Regions from separate parts of the Streptomyces sp. NPDC057302 genome, predicted to be linked through region 2. Evidence: riboswitches for the same ligand, from Rfam matches in the RefSeq annotation. Region 2 holds a riboswitch; each other region holds the start of a gene.
The links. A riboswitch is a leader RNA that binds a small molecule or an ion and turns the genes downstream of it on or off. The one in region 2 is predicted to bind cobalamin.
Positions count from the first base shown of each region.

Region 1: another riboswitch for cobalamin. It lies ahead of ACFUPX_RS27350 (cobalamin biosynthesis protein); the one in region 2 lies ahead of metE (5-methyltetrahydropteroyltriglutamate--homocysteine S-methyltransferase).
Region 3: another riboswitch for cobalamin. It lies ahead of cobN (cobaltochelatase subunit CobN); the one in region 2 lies ahead of metE (5-methyltetrahydropteroyltriglutamate--homocysteine S-methyltransferase).

Region 1 covers NZ_JBHUZJ010000045.1:369-5,591, forward strand. Annotated here, with positions in the region: gene ACFUPX_RS27335 (helix-turn-helix domain-containing protein) at 1-679, shown strand, start outside; gene ACFUPX_RS27340 (hypothetical protein) at 724-1,269, shown strand; gene ACFUPX_RS27345 (DUF397 domain-containing protein) at 1,507-1,722, opposite strand; cobalamin riboswitch at 1,967-2,101, shown strand; gene ACFUPX_RS27350 (cobalamin biosynthesis protein) at 2,206-3,147, shown strand; gene ACFUPX_RS27355 (cobyric acid synthase) at 3,144-4,652, shown strand; gene ACFUPX_RS27360 (putative cobaltochelatase) at 4,720-5,223, shown strand, end outside.
Region 2 covers NZ_JBHUZJ010000021.1:80,821-86,043, forward strand. Annotated here, with positions in the region: gene ACFUPX_RS17705 (NACHT domain-containing protein) at 1-744, opposite strand, end outside; gene metE (5-methyltetrahydropteroyltriglutamate--homocysteine S-methyltransferase) at 869-3,190, opposite strand; cobalamin riboswitch at 3,361-3,579, opposite strand; gene ACFUPX_RS17715 (3-hydroxybutyryl-CoA dehydrogenase) at 3,841-4,710, opposite strand; gene aceB (malate synthase A) at 4,707-5,223, opposite strand, start outside.
Region 3 covers NZ_JBHUZJ010000037.1:28,054-33,276, reverse strand. Annotated here, with positions in the region: gene ACFUPX_RS24610 (precorrin-8X methylmutase) at 1-224, opposite strand, end outside; gene cobG (precorrin-3B synthase) at 296-1,606, opposite strand; cobalamin riboswitch at 1,655-1,807, shown strand; gene cobN (cobaltochelatase subunit CobN) at 1,877-5,223, shown strand, end outside.

The DNA.
Region 1 (5,223 bases), on a different contig from region 2:
CGCTCTTCTCCAGCAGTACGCGGTGACGGACCCGGAACTCACCGAGGAGCTGGAAGAGGCCGCCCGCGGCTCCAAGGGTCCGAGCTGGTGGGCCCGGTACAACGACGTCATCGGGCAGCAGTTCAGTCAGTACCTGGGGTACGAAAGCGCGGCCGCGTCCTTTCGCACCTACAACCCCGTCATCGTGCCCGGCCTTCTGCAGACGGACGAGTACGCGACCGCCCTCCTCGCGCCGCGCCTCGACGAGGACCGGGCAGGGAAGATCGTGGAGCTGCGGACACTGCGCCAGGAGCGCGCTCTGGAGGGTGAGAACCCGCCGTGGACGTTCTTCATCGTCGACGAGGCCGCACTGCACCGGCAGGTCGGCGGACCGCGCGTGCAGCGGGCCCAGTTGCAGCGCCTGATCGACGTATCGACGCGCCCGAAGGTGTCCCTCCAGGTTCTGCCGTTCACGGCGGGCGCCCACTACTCCACGCTGAGCAGCTTCATTCTGCTCGGCTTCTTCGACGACGAGGACCTGCTCTACCTGGAAGCCCAGGGGAACCAGTCGATCCGTGACGACCACGAGCTGATCGTGCGGCACCAGGAGTGCTTCGAGGCTCTCCGCGAGACCGCGTACGCAGGAGAGCAGGCCATCGACCTGATCAATCGGGTCAGGGACGGCATTGACAGCAGCTGATCTTCCGGACCCAAGGAGTCCGGGAGGAGCGAGGAGGCCTCAAGATGCCAGCCGCGTTGCGAGAGTGGTGGCGGGGGGTTCTGGCGGCCATCAGGCAGGCGCCGTGGCGTAACGGCGGTTCGGGTGGTGCGCAAGGTGCCGGTGGGGCCTCCACCGGCACGGCCGACGATGCCGACGCCGACGCCGCTTCCGAGCAGCCGACGGCGTCCGGCCCCTCCTACAACCAACTCGTCCGCGAAGCGATGACCGACCAGGGCCGCACGGACCGGATGGACACGCTGGACCGCCATCGCACGGACGACAACGTCCGGATGTTCACGACCAGGATCGTCTACTGCACCGGTTGCATACTCGTCCTGGCGCTGACGCTCACCGGAGTGCTCGTCGTTCTGGCCGTCGTGGGCATGACGGGCTTCTGGACGGTCGGATCGGTGATCGCCCTCTTCTCGGCCCCCGTCGTCGCACTCAGCCGCCAGCTCACCAAACTGATCTCGCAGACAGGGGCGACGCCCACGCTCAGCGACGACCGCCGTGCTGTGGTTCCCGCCCAGCAGTCCGAGCCCAGGGCCGAGGCCGATGATCCTGCCTGAACTCGGCCAAGCCCCACCAGAGCCCCATGGACACCGCGGCCGCCATGGCCGCGGAGGACCAGACGGCCAGCCGTGCGGCCGTGCCCTCGACCAGCTGGGAAGCCGCCGCGCCGACCAGCGTGGCCGCCGCGCCGAGCAGCACACACCCCGCCACGACCGCGACGACCCCTGCTGGTTTCCGCTTCCCCCCGCGCACACCGTTCACCAAGTGCCGCGCTTCAGCGAGATGACGCTCGGTCATCCTGCTCCCCCTCCCTCTCCCCCCGCGCCGACGAAAGCGCTCAGGAACGCCTGCCAGCGCCCGACGGAGAAGACGACATGTGGCGCCGAGGGGTTCTGCGAATCACGGACGATCACCGCCTCCCGCACGAAGGCGACTTCGACGCAGTCCCCGTCGTACCCGCTGAAGCTGCTCCTGCGCCACAACCGTCCGGACGACTTCTCATTGCCCACGCCGACCTCCCCCTACCAGAGAGCCGGTGTCCGCACGATAGCGCCGTGATGTCGGCGGGCCGACAGGTCCGCCGAGAACCACCGCACCACGTAACGACCCGGACCAAATGACTCTTGGACCGCTCTCCGGTTGTCGTGTTCCAGTCTAGGAAAGTTCAATTTCCAGGCCTAGGGAAAAACCGGCCTCATGTGGGCCTCGGCACACTCTCCCGTCCCAGGTCAACGGCAAGTTGACGGGCGTTCGCGGGCGTGGTGGACTGCCGGAGCCATTACGGCGGCAGGAGAGGAAGCCGGTGTGAATCCGGCGCGGTCCCGCCACTGTCATCGAGGGTTCGACTCCTCGGAAGCCAGGAACTCTCCCCGCCGGTCACGTCGAACCAGGGCGCGGACACCCTGAGTGAGGACATATCGCCATGCGCGGCCGCCCGTTGCCGGTTCCTGTGACCCTGCTCGCTCCCCTTCACGTACCGGCCGGCTGAACCCGTGCGTGCCGATCGCGACTTCGCGTACGGCGCTGCCGCCGGCCTCCTCGGTGATCTGTTCCTCGGCGATCCTCGCCGCGGGCATCCGGTCGCCGCGTTCGGGCGGGCCGCGGGCGCTGTCGAGCGGGTGCTGTGGCGTGACCACCGCGGGTGGGGCGCCCTGCACACCGTGGTGTGCGCCGGGGGCGCGGCCTGCGCCGCCGTTCTCGCCTCTTCCCTCGTACGGGACGCACGTGCCGCATCCGTCGCGCTGACCGCCGCCACGACCTGGGCCGTGGTCGGCGGGACCTCCCTTGGACGTGAGGCGCGGGCCATCGGCGGTGCGCTCGCCGCCGGGGACGACGAGGTGGCGCGGGAGCGGCTGCCGCATCTGTGCGGGCGCGATCCGCAGGCCCTGGACGCCGACGGCATCGCGCGGGCCGTGGTCGAGTCCGTCGCCGAGAACACGTCCGACGCGGTGGTCGGCGCCTTGGTGTGGGGGGCTCTGGGCGGGGTCCCCGGCCTCGTCGCCTTCCGGGCCGTGAACACGCTCGACGCCATGGTCGGGCACAAGTCCGTGAAGTACCGGCGCTACGGGTGGGCTTCCGCGCGGCTCGACGATGTCCTGGGGTGGCCGGGCGCCCGGCTCACCGCGGTACTCGCGGCCGTCGCCGGGGATGCTCCCAAGGGAGCGCTGCGGGCCTGGCGGGACGATGCCGCCAGGCATCCGAGCCCCAATGCGGGGCCGGTAGAGGCCGCCTTCGCCGGGGCGTTGGGGGTGCGGCTCGGGGGGACGCTCTCGTACGGAGGCCGGGTGGAGGAGCGCCCCGTCCTGAACACGGGCGGGCGGGCCGTCGAAGTGGCGGACATCGAGCGGGCCGTGCGGTTGTCGCGACGGGTCGGGCTGCTGGCCCTGGGGGTCGCGGCAGTGGTCAGCACTATGCGGAAAGGCGGCGCCTCATGAGTGGCGGACTGCTCGTTGCCGGGACCACCTCCGACGCGGGCAAGAGCGTCGTCACCGCGGGGATCTGCCGGTGGCTGGCCCGCAAGGGCGTCTCCGTCGCGCCCTTCAAGGCGCAGAACATGTCCCTCAACTCCTTCGTCACGCGCGAAGGCGCCGAGATCGGGCGGGCCCAGGCCATGCAGGCGCAGGCCGCCCGGGTCGAGCCGAGCGCGCTGATGAACCCCGTACTGCTCAAGCCGGGCAGCGACCGCAGCAGCCAGGTCGTCCTCATGGGCAAGCCCGTGGGCGAGATGACGGCGCGCGGCTACCACGGAGGGCGGCAGGAAGCGCTGCTCTCGACCGTCGTGGGATGCCTCGAAGAACTTCGGGGCAGCTATGACGCCGTGATCTGCGAAGGCGCGGGCAGTCCCGCCGAGATCAATCTGCGGCGCACGGACATCGTGAACATGGGGATCGCGCGGGCCGCCCGCTTCCCCGTGGTCGTGGTGGGAGACATCGACCGCGGGGGCGTCTTCGCCTCCTTCTTCGGGACGACCGCGTTGCTGAGCGCCCAGGACCAGGAGCTGGTCGCCGGGTATCTCGTCAACAAGTTCCGGGGCGACGTCTCGTTGCTCGAACCGGGGCTCGACATGCTCCTCGACCTCACCGGGCGGCGCACGTTCGGTGTCCTGCCGTTCCGGCACGGCCTCGGCATCGACGAGGAGGACGGGCTGCGGGTGTCCCTGCGGGGCGCCGTCCGGGAGTCCGTCGTCGCTCCCCCGGTCGGTGAGGACGTGCTGCGGGTCGCCGTCTGCGCCGTGCCCCTGATGTCGAACTTCACGGACGTGGACGCCCTGGCCGCCGAACCGGGCGTCGTCGTACGGTTCGTGGACCGGGCCGACGAGCTCCTCGACGCCGACCTCGTGGTCGTACCGGGAACACGCGGCACCGTCCGGGCACTGGAGTGGCTGCGCCAGCGCGGTCTCGCGGACGCCATCGCGCGGCGCGCCGCCGAGGGGCGTCCCGTGCTCGGGATCTGCGGTGGCTTCCAGGTGCTCGGCGAACACATCGAGGACGACGTCGAGTCGCGGGCGGGGGCCGTGGACGGCCTCGGACTGCTGCCCGTGCGCGTGCGCTTCGCGCGCGAGAAGACCCTGGCACGGCCGGTCGGCGAGGCCCTCGGTGAGCCCGTCGAGGGGTACGAGATCCATCACGGCGTCGCCGAAGTCCTGGGCGGAGAGCCCTTCCTGGACGGCTGCCGCGTCGGCGAGGTGTGGGGCACGCACTGGCACGGCTCGCTGGAGAGCGACGCGTTCCGACGCCGCTTCCTGACCGAGGTGGCCCGCGCCGCCGGGCGCCGTTTCGTGCCCGCGCCCGACACCAGCTTCGGGGCGCTGCGCGAGGAGCAGCTCGACCTCCTCGGCGACCTGATCGAGGAACACGCGGACACCGACGCGCTGCTCGGCCTGATCGAGAACGGCGCCCCCTCCGGCCTCCCCTTCATCGCACCCGGGGCGCCCTCATGACCGGCGGAGGCGGACGGCTGAGATCCGCTGTCCCCCGCCCCGCCCTGAACCACGTAATGGAGGCCTTGTGAGTACCCCCTATCCGTTCACCGCTCTCGTCGGGCAGGACGATCTGCGGCTCGCCCTGCTGCTCAACGCCGTCTCGCCCGCTGTCGGCGGTGTGCTCGTCCGCGGGGAGAAGGGGACCGCCAAGTCCACCGCCGTGCGGGCCCTTTCCGCCCTGCTTCCGCAGGTGCCCGTGGTCGCCGGGTGCCGCTTCTCCTGCGATCCGGCCGCCCCCGACCCCGCCTGCCCCGACGGCCCGCACGACGCGGGCGGGGCCTCCGTGCGCGACGCGCGGATGGTCGAGCTGCCCGTCGGCGCCTCCGAGGACCGTCTCGTCGGGGCGCTCGACATCGAGCGGGCGCTCTCCGAGGGCGTGAAGGCCTTCGAGCCGGGCCTGCTCGCCGACGCCCACCGCGGCATCCTCTACGTCGACGAAGTCAACCTGCTGCACGACCACTTGGTCGACCTGCTGCTCGACGCCGCCGCCATGGGCGCCTCGTACGTGGAACGCGAGGGCGTGTCCGTG
Region 2 (5,223 bases):
TCTGGCGACCGCTTCCTCCAACTGCCGCAACGTGCCTTCGAGTCGGCGGACCTCGTATCGGGTGGCCTGGTGGTCGATGACGTTGACCCAGACGGCCACCTCGGGGCACTCCGCCGCCAGTCGCCGGTACATGATCTCGTAGGCGGACACCGCCTGTTGAGGAGCCGAGTCGACCAACCCGGCCCGGACCTCCTCCCGTTCCGGCTCCGGTACGGCTTCCCAGGCCGCGCAGCCGGACACGTACTCCAGGAGCTGTTCGGACAGCCTGCGGTAGAACCCGGTCAGCGCGACGAGCTCCCACTCGTAGGGGCGGTGCGGTGCCGGCATCGGCACCTCGGCGCGCAGCAGCTCGTCCGCGAGGGCGGCCAGCCGTCCGGACTCCGGCGACCGGCCGGTGGCCAGGAGTACGGCCTCGGTCCTGCCGAAGTTCAACTCCCGTCTGTCAAAGGGCAGATCGAGGTCCTTCAGGGTGTCGAAGTACGAGGCGAGAACCACCACGGCGTGCGCCGCGGCAAGGCGCTGGGTCCGGTCGAACCGGCCCAGGCCCCGAGAGCGCTCGGCGAGGCCGGCGACCAGGGACTGGCTCAGCCTCGCCAGCTCGCCCCGGGCGTCGAACAGGCTCAGCGCCAGTGCGGAGCCGCCGCCGGTGGCCACCAGGAGCGCCCCTCCGGTCAGCCGGTCGAGGGCCGCGAGCGCGGGGCTCTCCGACCCGCCGAGCAGCCGCACGGCATCCGCGTAACTCATCCCCCTGGGCACCGGTCCCCTCCCAGCTCCGCGACGGAACGGCCAGCGCCTCCATCATGACGGAACGGGGCGAACGGGGCGGCTCATTCGGCTGCAAATGGCCGCCCCGCTCCGCGCGTTCGGGTCAGGCGCGCTCGGGCAGCTCCGCTCGTACCTCGCGCGCCGCCGCGACCAGGTTCTCCAGAGAGGCCTTGGTCTCCGGCCAGCCGCGGGTCTTGAGGCCGCAGTCGGGGTTCACCCACAGCCGTTCGGCCGGGATGGCCTCAAGTCCCTTGCGCAGCAGGGCGGCTGCCTCCTGCACGCTCGGTACGCGCGGGGAGTGGATGTCGTAGACGCCGGGTCCCGCCTCGCGCGGGTAGCCGTGCTCGGCGAGTTCGCGGGCCACCTGCATGTGCGAGCGGGCGGCTTCCAGGCTGATGACGTCGGCGTCGAGGTCGTCGATGGCCTGGACGATGTCGCCGAACTCGGCGTAGCACATGTGGGTGTGGATCTGCGTGTCCGGCCGGACGCCGCTGGTGGTGAGGCGGAAGGACTCCGTGGCCCACTCCAGGTACTCGGGGTGGTCGGCGGCGCGCAGCGGCAGGGTCTCGCGCAGCGCGGGCTCGTCGACCTGGATGACCGAAGTGCCAGCCGTCTCCAGGTCGTTGACCTCGTCGCGCAGGGCGAGGGCGACCTGGCGTGCCGTGTCGCCGAGCGGCTGGTCGTCGCGGACGAAGGACCAGGCGAGCATGGTGACCGGACCGGTGAGCATGCCCTTGACGGGGCGGTCGGTGAGTGAGTTGGCGTACGAGGTCCAGCGCACCGTCATCGGCTCGGGCCGGGAGATGTCGCCGGCCAGGACCGGCGGGCGCACATAGCGGGTGCCGTACGACTGGACCCAGCCGTGCTGCGTGGCCAGGTAGCCGGTGAGCTGTTCGGCGAAGTACTGCACCATGTCGTTGCGTTCGGGCTCGCCGTGCACCAGGACGTCGATGCCGGCCTTCTCCTGGAAGGCGAGGACCTCGCGGATCTCGTTCTTGATGCGCTCCTCGTAGCCGGTCGTGTCGATGCGCCCGGCGCGCAAGTCGGCCCGCGCCGTGCGCAGTTCGGTGGTCTGTGGGAAGGATCCGATGGTTGTTGTGGGCAGCTGCGGCAGGCCGAGCCGGGTCCGCTGGGCCGCCGCACGCTCCGGGTAGGCGTGCGCGCGGCGGGCGTCGGCGTCGGTGACGGCGGCGACGCGGGAGCGCACGGCGGGGTCGTGGGTGAGGGCGGATCCCGTGCGGGACGCCAGATCGGCGCGGTTGGCGGAGAGTTCGGCCGTGATGGCGCCCGTGCCCTGGGCCAGGCCGCGGGCGAGCGTGGCGATCTCGGCGGTCTTCTGGTGGGCGAAGGCCAGCCAGCGGGCGATCTGCGGGTCGATGTCCCGTTCGGCGGTGGCGTCGAGCGGGACGTGCAGGAGGGAGCAGGACGCGGAGACGTCGACCCGGTCGGCGAGGCCGAGGAGCGTGCCCAGCGTGGACAGGGACTTCTCCAGGTCGTTGATCCAGATGTTGCGGCCGTTGACGACGCCCGCGACCAGACGCTTGCCGGGCAGTCCGCCGACGGCGGCGAGGTCCTGGAGCTGGCTCGCGGCGGCCTCGGTGAAGTCCAGCGCGAGGCCGTCGACCGGCGCCTTGGCGAGGACGGGGAGGGCCTCGCCGAGCCTGCCGAAGTAGGAGCCGACGAGGAGCTTGGGGCGGTCGGTGAGGGCTCCCAGGTCGCGGTAGGCGCGGGCGGCGGCGTTGAGCTCGGCCGGGGTGCGGTCCTGGACCAGGGCGGGCTCGTCGAGCTGCACCCACTCGGCGCCCGCGGCGCGCAGGTCGGCGAGGACCTCGGCGTACACGGGCAGCAGACGGTCAAGGAGGGTGAGCGGCTCGAAGTCGGCGGCCACGCCGGGCGCGGGCTTGGCGAGCAGCAGATAGGTGACCGGGCCGACGAGGACCGGGCGCGCCGCGAGGCCGAGCGCGATGGCCTCCTTCAACTCGCCCACCTGCTTGGCGGGGTCGGCGGTGAAGACGGTGTCGGGGCCGAGTTCCGGTACGAGGTAGTGGTAGTTCGTGTCGAACCACTTGGTCATTTCGAGCGGCGCCACGTCCTGGGTGCCGCGGGCCATCGCGAAATAGCCGTCGAGCGCGTCGGTGTCGACGGCCTCGCGGTGCCGCCGGGGGATGGCGCCGACCATGACGCTGGTGTCCAGGACGTGGTCGTAGTACGAGAAGTCACCGGTCGGCACCTCATGGATGCCTGCGGCGGCCAGGTGCTGCCAGGTGGACCGGCGCAGCTGCGCCGCGGTGTCCCGGAGGGCGTCGGCGCTGACGCGGCCCTTCCAGTACCCCTCGACGGCCTTCTTCAGTTCCCGGTTCGGGCCCTGGCGGGGGTAGCCGTACACGGTGGCGCGTGCTGCCGCGGCTGCGGACTTCGATGTCACGGAAATCTCCTTCGCGAGATGACTCCTTGAGATCCCGGGGACGGGACACGGACGCGAAGGGGTGACGAATCCGGCGGACCGAACACGCGCCGTCGGCGCGGTGCTGCGGTACTCCACCTGATCTGTACGCCGACCCGCCCACGAGGTCACCGGGATGTCCGCACGTGAGGGGTCACGTACGGGCAACGGGCAGGTCTTCGGACTCGCGGGCACACCTGCCGAAACAGGTTCCTACTGGCCGTCGCTTCCCGGATCCGCGCTCGGATCCAGTGCGTATGACGGCGGTCGTTCCCACTTACCGCTGCGGGGCAGTCCCGGATTCCCACCGGGTTCCCTCTTGCGACGCGTCTGCCTGGCGGACAGGGCGAACCAGCTGCACTGGTCAGGCTAAGGGGTGGTCGGCTTCTTGGGCAGTACTGATCACATTCCGGACCGTGAGGTGAGACACGGACCCCGGCCCGACCCCGGCCCGACCCCGGCCCGCACCCGGCCCGACCCCGGCCCGCACCCGGCCCGACCCCGGCCCGCACCCGGCCCGACCCCGGCCCGGGGCAACGCGTGCGGGGGCGCGGAACGGATCACCAGTCCGTTCCGCGCCCCCGCTCACAGCAGCCGCGGGCCCCTCAGCCCCGGCGGCGGACCCGGGCCCCTCAGCCCCGGTCGTAGGTGTGGAACCCGCGGCCGCTCTTGCGTCCCAGCAGCCCTGCCTCCACCATGCGCCGGAGCAGCGGCGGCGGCGCGTACAGGGGTTCCTTGAACTCTTCGTAGAGCGACGCGGAGATGGAGGCGACCGTGTCCAGGCCGATCAGGTCCGCCAGCTTCAGCGGCCCCATCGGGTGCGCGCAGCCCAGCTCCATGCCCGCGTCGACGTCGGCGGCCGTCGCGAAGCCCGACTCCGTCATCCGGATCGCGGAGAGGAGGTAGGGCACGAGCAGCGCGTTGACGACGAAGCCCGCCCTGTCCTTGGACCGGACGACCGTCTTGCCCAGGCCGTGCGTGGCGAACTCCTCGACGGCGGCGACGGTCCGCGCCGCCGTGTGCAGCGAGGAGACGATCTCGACCAGCGGAAGGACGGGAACGGGGTTGAAGAAGTGCAGCCCGACGACACGGTCGGCACGCCGGGTCGCCATGCCCAGACGCATGACCGGGAGGGAGGAGGTGTTGGTGGCCAGGATCGCGTCGGGGTCCTCGACGATCTTGTCGAGGGCGGCGAAGACCTCCGTCTTCGCCGCGCTGTCCTCGACGACCGCCTCGACGACGAGCTGGCGGTCGGCCAGGTCGTCGAGGCTGCCGGTGAAGACCATCCGGGCCAGTGCGTCCTCGGCGCCGATGCGGTCCAACTTGCCCCGCTGTACAGCACGTTCGAGCGAGACGGCGACCCGCTCGCGGGCGGCGCGGGCCGCGAGGGCGTCGGCTTCGCAGACGACGGTGTCCAGACCGGCGCGGGCACACACCTCGGCGATCCCGGCGCCCATCTGGCCGCCGCCCACCACACCGACCCGGCGAATGGCTGTGGTCATGACTGTCCCTCCGGGCGGTGCGCGAGGTGGCGGGCATAGGCATCCGTGGTGAAGAAAGCGGGCAACTCCCGTGCCAGGGCGTTGCGTTCGAAGAGCTCGCGGATCTCGTCGAGGGGCGCCCACGGATACTCCGCGCCCAGGGCGGCGAGCTCGTCCTCCACCAGGTCCAGGACGGTCCCGCGCTCGACGACCCGGTGGCGCAGCCACTGCCAGATCTGCACCCGGGCGATCTCGGCGGTGGCGGCGTCCTCCATGAGGCCGTACAGGGCGACGGCTCCCTGCCCGTGCAGCCAGGCGGCGAAGTAGCGCAGGGCGACGGCGATGTTGGTGCGAACGCCCTCCGGCGAGGGCGGGGCGCTGATGCGGCGCACGGAGAGCAGCTGCGCCGCGCTCACCTTTACGTCCTCGCGCGTGCGGTCGATCTGATGCGGGCGGCTGTCGAGCACACCGTCGAACACCGCGCGGCATACGGGGACGAGCGCGGGATGGGCCACCCAGGAGCCGTCGAAGCCG
Region 3 (5,223 bases), on a different contig from region 2:
TCGCACAGGATGGGCGCGCCGGCGCGCAGGGCCTCGCGGGCGCGGGCGACCACGTCCGGGGTGAAAGCGAGGTCGCGTACGAGGTCGACCATGCCGCAGGCGTGGATCATGCGGACCGCGACCTGGCTCACGTCGGCGGGCAGGCCCGACAGATCCGCCTCCGCGCGGATCGTGGCGAAGGACTGGCGGTAGATCGCCGGTCCGTCCTTCTCGTACTGATGCACAGTGCGTTCGCTCTCTTGATAGGGCAGGGGACGGTCAAGTGTTGCAGGGTTGTTCATGTGTTCATGCGTAGTCAGCCGCGGGCCGCGGCCACAGCGGCGGCCAGCGCCGCGCCGGGGCTGCCGGGGATGCTCGCCGGAGCGTCCCGTTTCCCGCCGTGTACGCGGGAGATCTGGTGTCCCTCGGGAGTGGCGACGACGTCGATCCACTCCCCGTGGGGATGTCCGCACCGGCGCTCGCACCCGGACCAGTACACGGGCAGCGCCCCGACGGGCCCCAACGCCGCTTGCGCCGTGCCGCGTACGTCGTCCAGGGCCTTGGCGCAGCCGGGCCTGCCGATGCAGGCCCCCACGCCGGTCCAGGGGGAGTCGGACGCGGTGATGAGGCCGAGGGCCCCGAGATCCGCCAGGAGTTGAGCGGCCGCTGTCCGCCCGACTCCCGGCAGGACGACTCCGCGCCAGGGGGTCAGCCGCAGCTCGCCGCTGCCGTGGTGGCGGGCGATGTCCGCCAGTGCCGTCCACTGGGCCGCGCCGACACTGCCCAGCGGCAGGCCGACGGACAGCGCGGCCGTGTCGCGGGGGCCGGGCACGACGCCGAGGGCGGGCCCGGCCGCGTCCTGGGGAAGCGGAACGGTGATGCGGGTGGGGGCGAAACCGGCCTGCCGCAGGCGGAGCTGGACCGCGTCCAGGAGGGGGCCGACGCCGCCGGGCAGATCCGTCACCCGCCAGGAACTCGCGTCGGGCGCCTGCTCCAGGAAGGCCTCGGCCGCGATGAGCGCGGCTTGTGGTGCCCGCGCGGCAGGGATCAGGACGGCGTCGTCCGCCGGACCGATCCGCAGCAGGGCCTGGTCCTCGCCCCGCGCCGTCAGGGTCACGTCGCCGCCGAGGGCCGCCACGTCGCCGCGGCCGTCGTCGAGGGCGAACAAGAACCTGCCGGACAGGGCGGTGGCCCGGTCGCTGGCGCACAGCAGCTCGTCCAGGACGGCCGGCCACGGACGGATGTCCCGCTCGCCCAGACCGTCGAGACCCGAGAGCGGAGAGGCCACCACATTGCGCACCCGCTCATGACGTTCCGAGGGCAAAAGCCCCGATTCGGCAAGCATGCGGGCCAGTTCGCTCCCGCGGTCCGCACGCAGCCCGCGCAGCTGCACATTGCCCCGCGATGTGAGATGCAACTCCCCGTCTCCAAGACGCTGGGCCACATCCCGCAGTACGTCCGCCTGCCCGACGCTCAGCAGACCGCCGGGGACCCGGACGCGGGCCAGGGCCCCGTCGTCCGCCCGGTGCAGCCGCAGCGTCCCGGGGCATGCGTCGCCGCGGCCGCGGGCAGACTCGTCTCCCGAGAGCGCGGGCTGGGGGACCGATGGGGGCATGGCGGCGAGCATACCGACCCATCGCACCAGGTCCGCCTGCCCCCCAGCAGATGATCGGCCCTTAGTATTCCTGGTGACGGGCCAGCCGGCCCGTCGTCGCCACAGACGGCGACAAGGGGAGGAAGCCCGGTGCGATTCCGGCGCGGTCCCGCCACTGTGAGCCCGGTGCGCATGCCGGGTGAGTCAGGAACTCCCTTCCCCGAGCTCTCGTCCGCTCGAGCAGGGGAAGACGCCATCGACACCACCCGGGGCGTGGACACCCCGAGGAAGGCCCGACGCCGCATGATCCTGCTCCTGTCGACGTCCGACACCGACCTGCTCAGCGCCCGCGCCGCCGCCGGCCCGGTCGACTACCGCTACGCGAACCCCTCCCGGCTCCCGCTCGAGGACCTTCCGCAGCTCCTGGACGGCACCGACCTGGTCGTCGTACGCCTCCTCGGCGGCGTGCGCGCCTGGCAGGACGGCCTCGACCAAGTCGTGGCGACCGGACGGCCCGTGGTCGTCCTCACCGGCGAACAGGCCCCCGACGCCCAGCTGATGGCCGCGTCCACCGTGCCGATCGGCATCGCGGCCGAGGCCCACGCCTACCTGGCCCACGGCGGCCCCGGCAACCTGGAGCAGCTGGCCCGGTTCCTCTCCGACACCGTCCTGCTCACCGGCCACGGCTTCGAGCCGCCCGCCCCCGCGCCCTCGTGGGGCCCGCTGGAGCGCACCGCACGCCAGGTCGAGGGACCGACCGTCGCGGTGCTCTACTACCGCGCCCACCACATGAGCGGCAACACCGCCTTCATCGACAGCCTGTGCCGCGCGGTCGAGGACGCGGGCGCGCGCCCGCTGCCGCTGTACGTCGCCTCGCTGCGCACCCCCGAACCCGAACTCATCGATGAACTGCGCGCCGCCGACGCGATCGTGACCACGGTCCTCGCGGCGGGCGGCACGCGGCCCGCCGAGGCCTCTGCGGGCGGTGACGACGAGTCCTGGGACGCCGGAGCCCTCACCGGACTCGACGTACCCATCCTCCAGGCGCTCTGCCTCACCAGCTCGCGCACCGACTGGGAGGACAACGACGAGGGCGTGTCGCCGCTGGACGCGGCGAGCCAGATCGCGGTCCCCGAGTTCGACGGCCGCCTGATCACGGTGCCGTTCTCCTTCAAGGAGATCGACGAGGACGGACTTCCCGCGTACGTCGCCGACGCCGAGCGCGCCGCCCGCGTGGCCGGCATCGCCGTGCGGCACGCGCGCCTTCGCCACATCCCGGCCGCCGACAAGCGCATCGCCCTTGTCCTGTCCGCCTACCCGACCAAGCACTCCCGGATCGGCAACGCGGTCGGCCTCGACACCCCCGCGAGCGCCGTCTCCCTGTTGCGCCGACTCCAGGCCGAGGGATACGACTTCGGTACGGAGGAGGTGCCAGGCCTCGCCTCGGGTGACGGCGACGAGCTGATCTACGCGCTGATCGAGGCGGGCGGCCACGACCAGGAGTGGCTCACCGAGGAGCAGCTGGCCCGCAACCCCGTCCGCATCCCGGCGGCCGACTACCGCCGCTGGTTCGCCACGCTTCCCGCCGAGCTGCGCGAGTCCGTGGAGCAGCACTGGGGCCCCGCCCCCGGCGAGATGTTCGTGGACCGGTCGAGCAACCCTGAGGGCGACATCGTCCTCGCGGCCCTGCGCCGCGGCAACCTGCTCATCCTCATCCAGCCGCCGCGCGGCTTCGGCGAGAACCCGATCGCGATCTACCACGACCCCGATCTGCCGCCCTCGCACCACTACTTGGCCGCCTACCGCTGGATCGCCGCCTCCGCCGACGACAACGGCTTCGGCGCCGACGCGATGATCCACCTGGGCAAGCACGGCAACCTCGAATGGCTGCCCGGCAAGAACGCGGGCCTCTCCGCCGCCTGCGGCCCCGACGCCGCCCTCGGCGACCTGCCCCTGATCTACCCGTTCCTGGTCAACGACCCGGGGGAGGGCACGCAGGCCAAGCGGCGCGTGCACGCCACCCTCGTGGACCACCTCGTACCGCCGATGGCCCGCGCCGACAGCTACGGCGACATCGCCCGCCTGGAACAACTCCTGGACGAGCACGCCCAGATCGCCGCGATGGACCCGGCGAAGCTGCCCGCGATCCGCGCCCAGATCTGGACCCTGATCCAGGCCGCCAAGCTCGACCACGACCTGGGGCTCGAAGACCGTCCCGAGGACGAGGGCTTCGACGAGTTCATCATGCATCTCGACGGCTGGCTCTGTGAGATCAAGGACGCCCAGATCCGCGACGGCCTGCACGTCCTGGGCGGCGCCCCGGCCGGATCCGACCGCGTCAACCTGGTCCTCGCGATCCTGCGGGCCCGGCAGATCTGGGGCGGCACGGCGTCGCTCCCCGGCCTGCGCGAGGCGCTGGGCCTCGACGAGTCGGCGGCCACCCGCACCACCGCCGACGCGGTCGAGGAGAAGGCCCGCGCCCTGGTCCAGGCGATGGAGGACGCGGACTGGGCCCCGGAGGCCGTCGCCACGGTCGCGGCGGGCCACCCGCAGGCCGTCGCGGACATCCTCGCCTTTGCCGCCGGCGAGGTCGTGCCGCGCCTTGCCGCCACGACCGACGAACTGGACCACGCCGTCCACGCGTTGGAGGGCGGCTTCGTCCCCGCGGGGCCCTCGGGCTCCCCGCTGCGCGGCCTGGTCAACGTCCTGCCGACCGGCCGCAACTTCTACTCCGTCGACCCCAAGGCGGTGCCCTCGCGCCTCGCCTGGGAGACCGGCCAGGCCCTGGCCGACTCCCTCCTGGAGCGCTACCGCACCGACAACGGCGACTGGCCCACCTCGGTCGGCCTCTCCCTGTGGGGTACGAGCGCGATGCGCACCGCCGGTGACGACATCGCCGAAGCGCTCGCCCTCCTCGGCGTCCGCCCGGTCTGGGACGACGCGTCGCGCCGTGTCACGGGCCTGGAGGCGATCCCCGCGGAAGAGCTCGGCCGCCCGCGCATCGACGTCACCCTGCGCATCAGCGGCTTCTTCCGCGACGCCTTCCCGCACACCATCGGCCTCCTGGACGACGCCGTGCGCCTGGCCGCCTCGCTGGAGGAGCCCGACGAGGCGAACTTCGTCCGCGCCCACACCCAGGCCGACCTGGCGGCCCACGGCGACGAACGCCGCGCCACCACCCGCATCTTCGGCTCCCGCCCCGGCACGTACGGCGCGGGCCTGCTCCAGCTCATCGACTCCCGCGACTGGCGCACCGACGCCGACCTCGCCGAGGTCTACACGGTGTGGGGCGGCTACGCCTACGGCCGTGAGCTCGACGGGCGTCCGGCGCGCGAGGAGATGGAAACCGCGTACAAGCGCATCGAGGTCGCGGCGAAGAACACCGACACCCGCGAACACGACATCGCCGACTCGGACGACTACTTCCAGTACCACGGCGGCATGGTGGCCACGGTCCGCGCGCTGAAGGGCCGCGCCCCGGAGGCGTACATCGGCGACTCCACCCGCCCCGAGACGGTGCGCACCCGCACGCTGGTCGAGGAGACCTCGCGCGTGTTCCGTGCCCGCGTGGTCAACCCCAAGTGGATCGAGGCGATGCGCCGCCACGGCTACAAGGGGGCCTTCGAGCTCGCCGCCACGGTCGACTACCT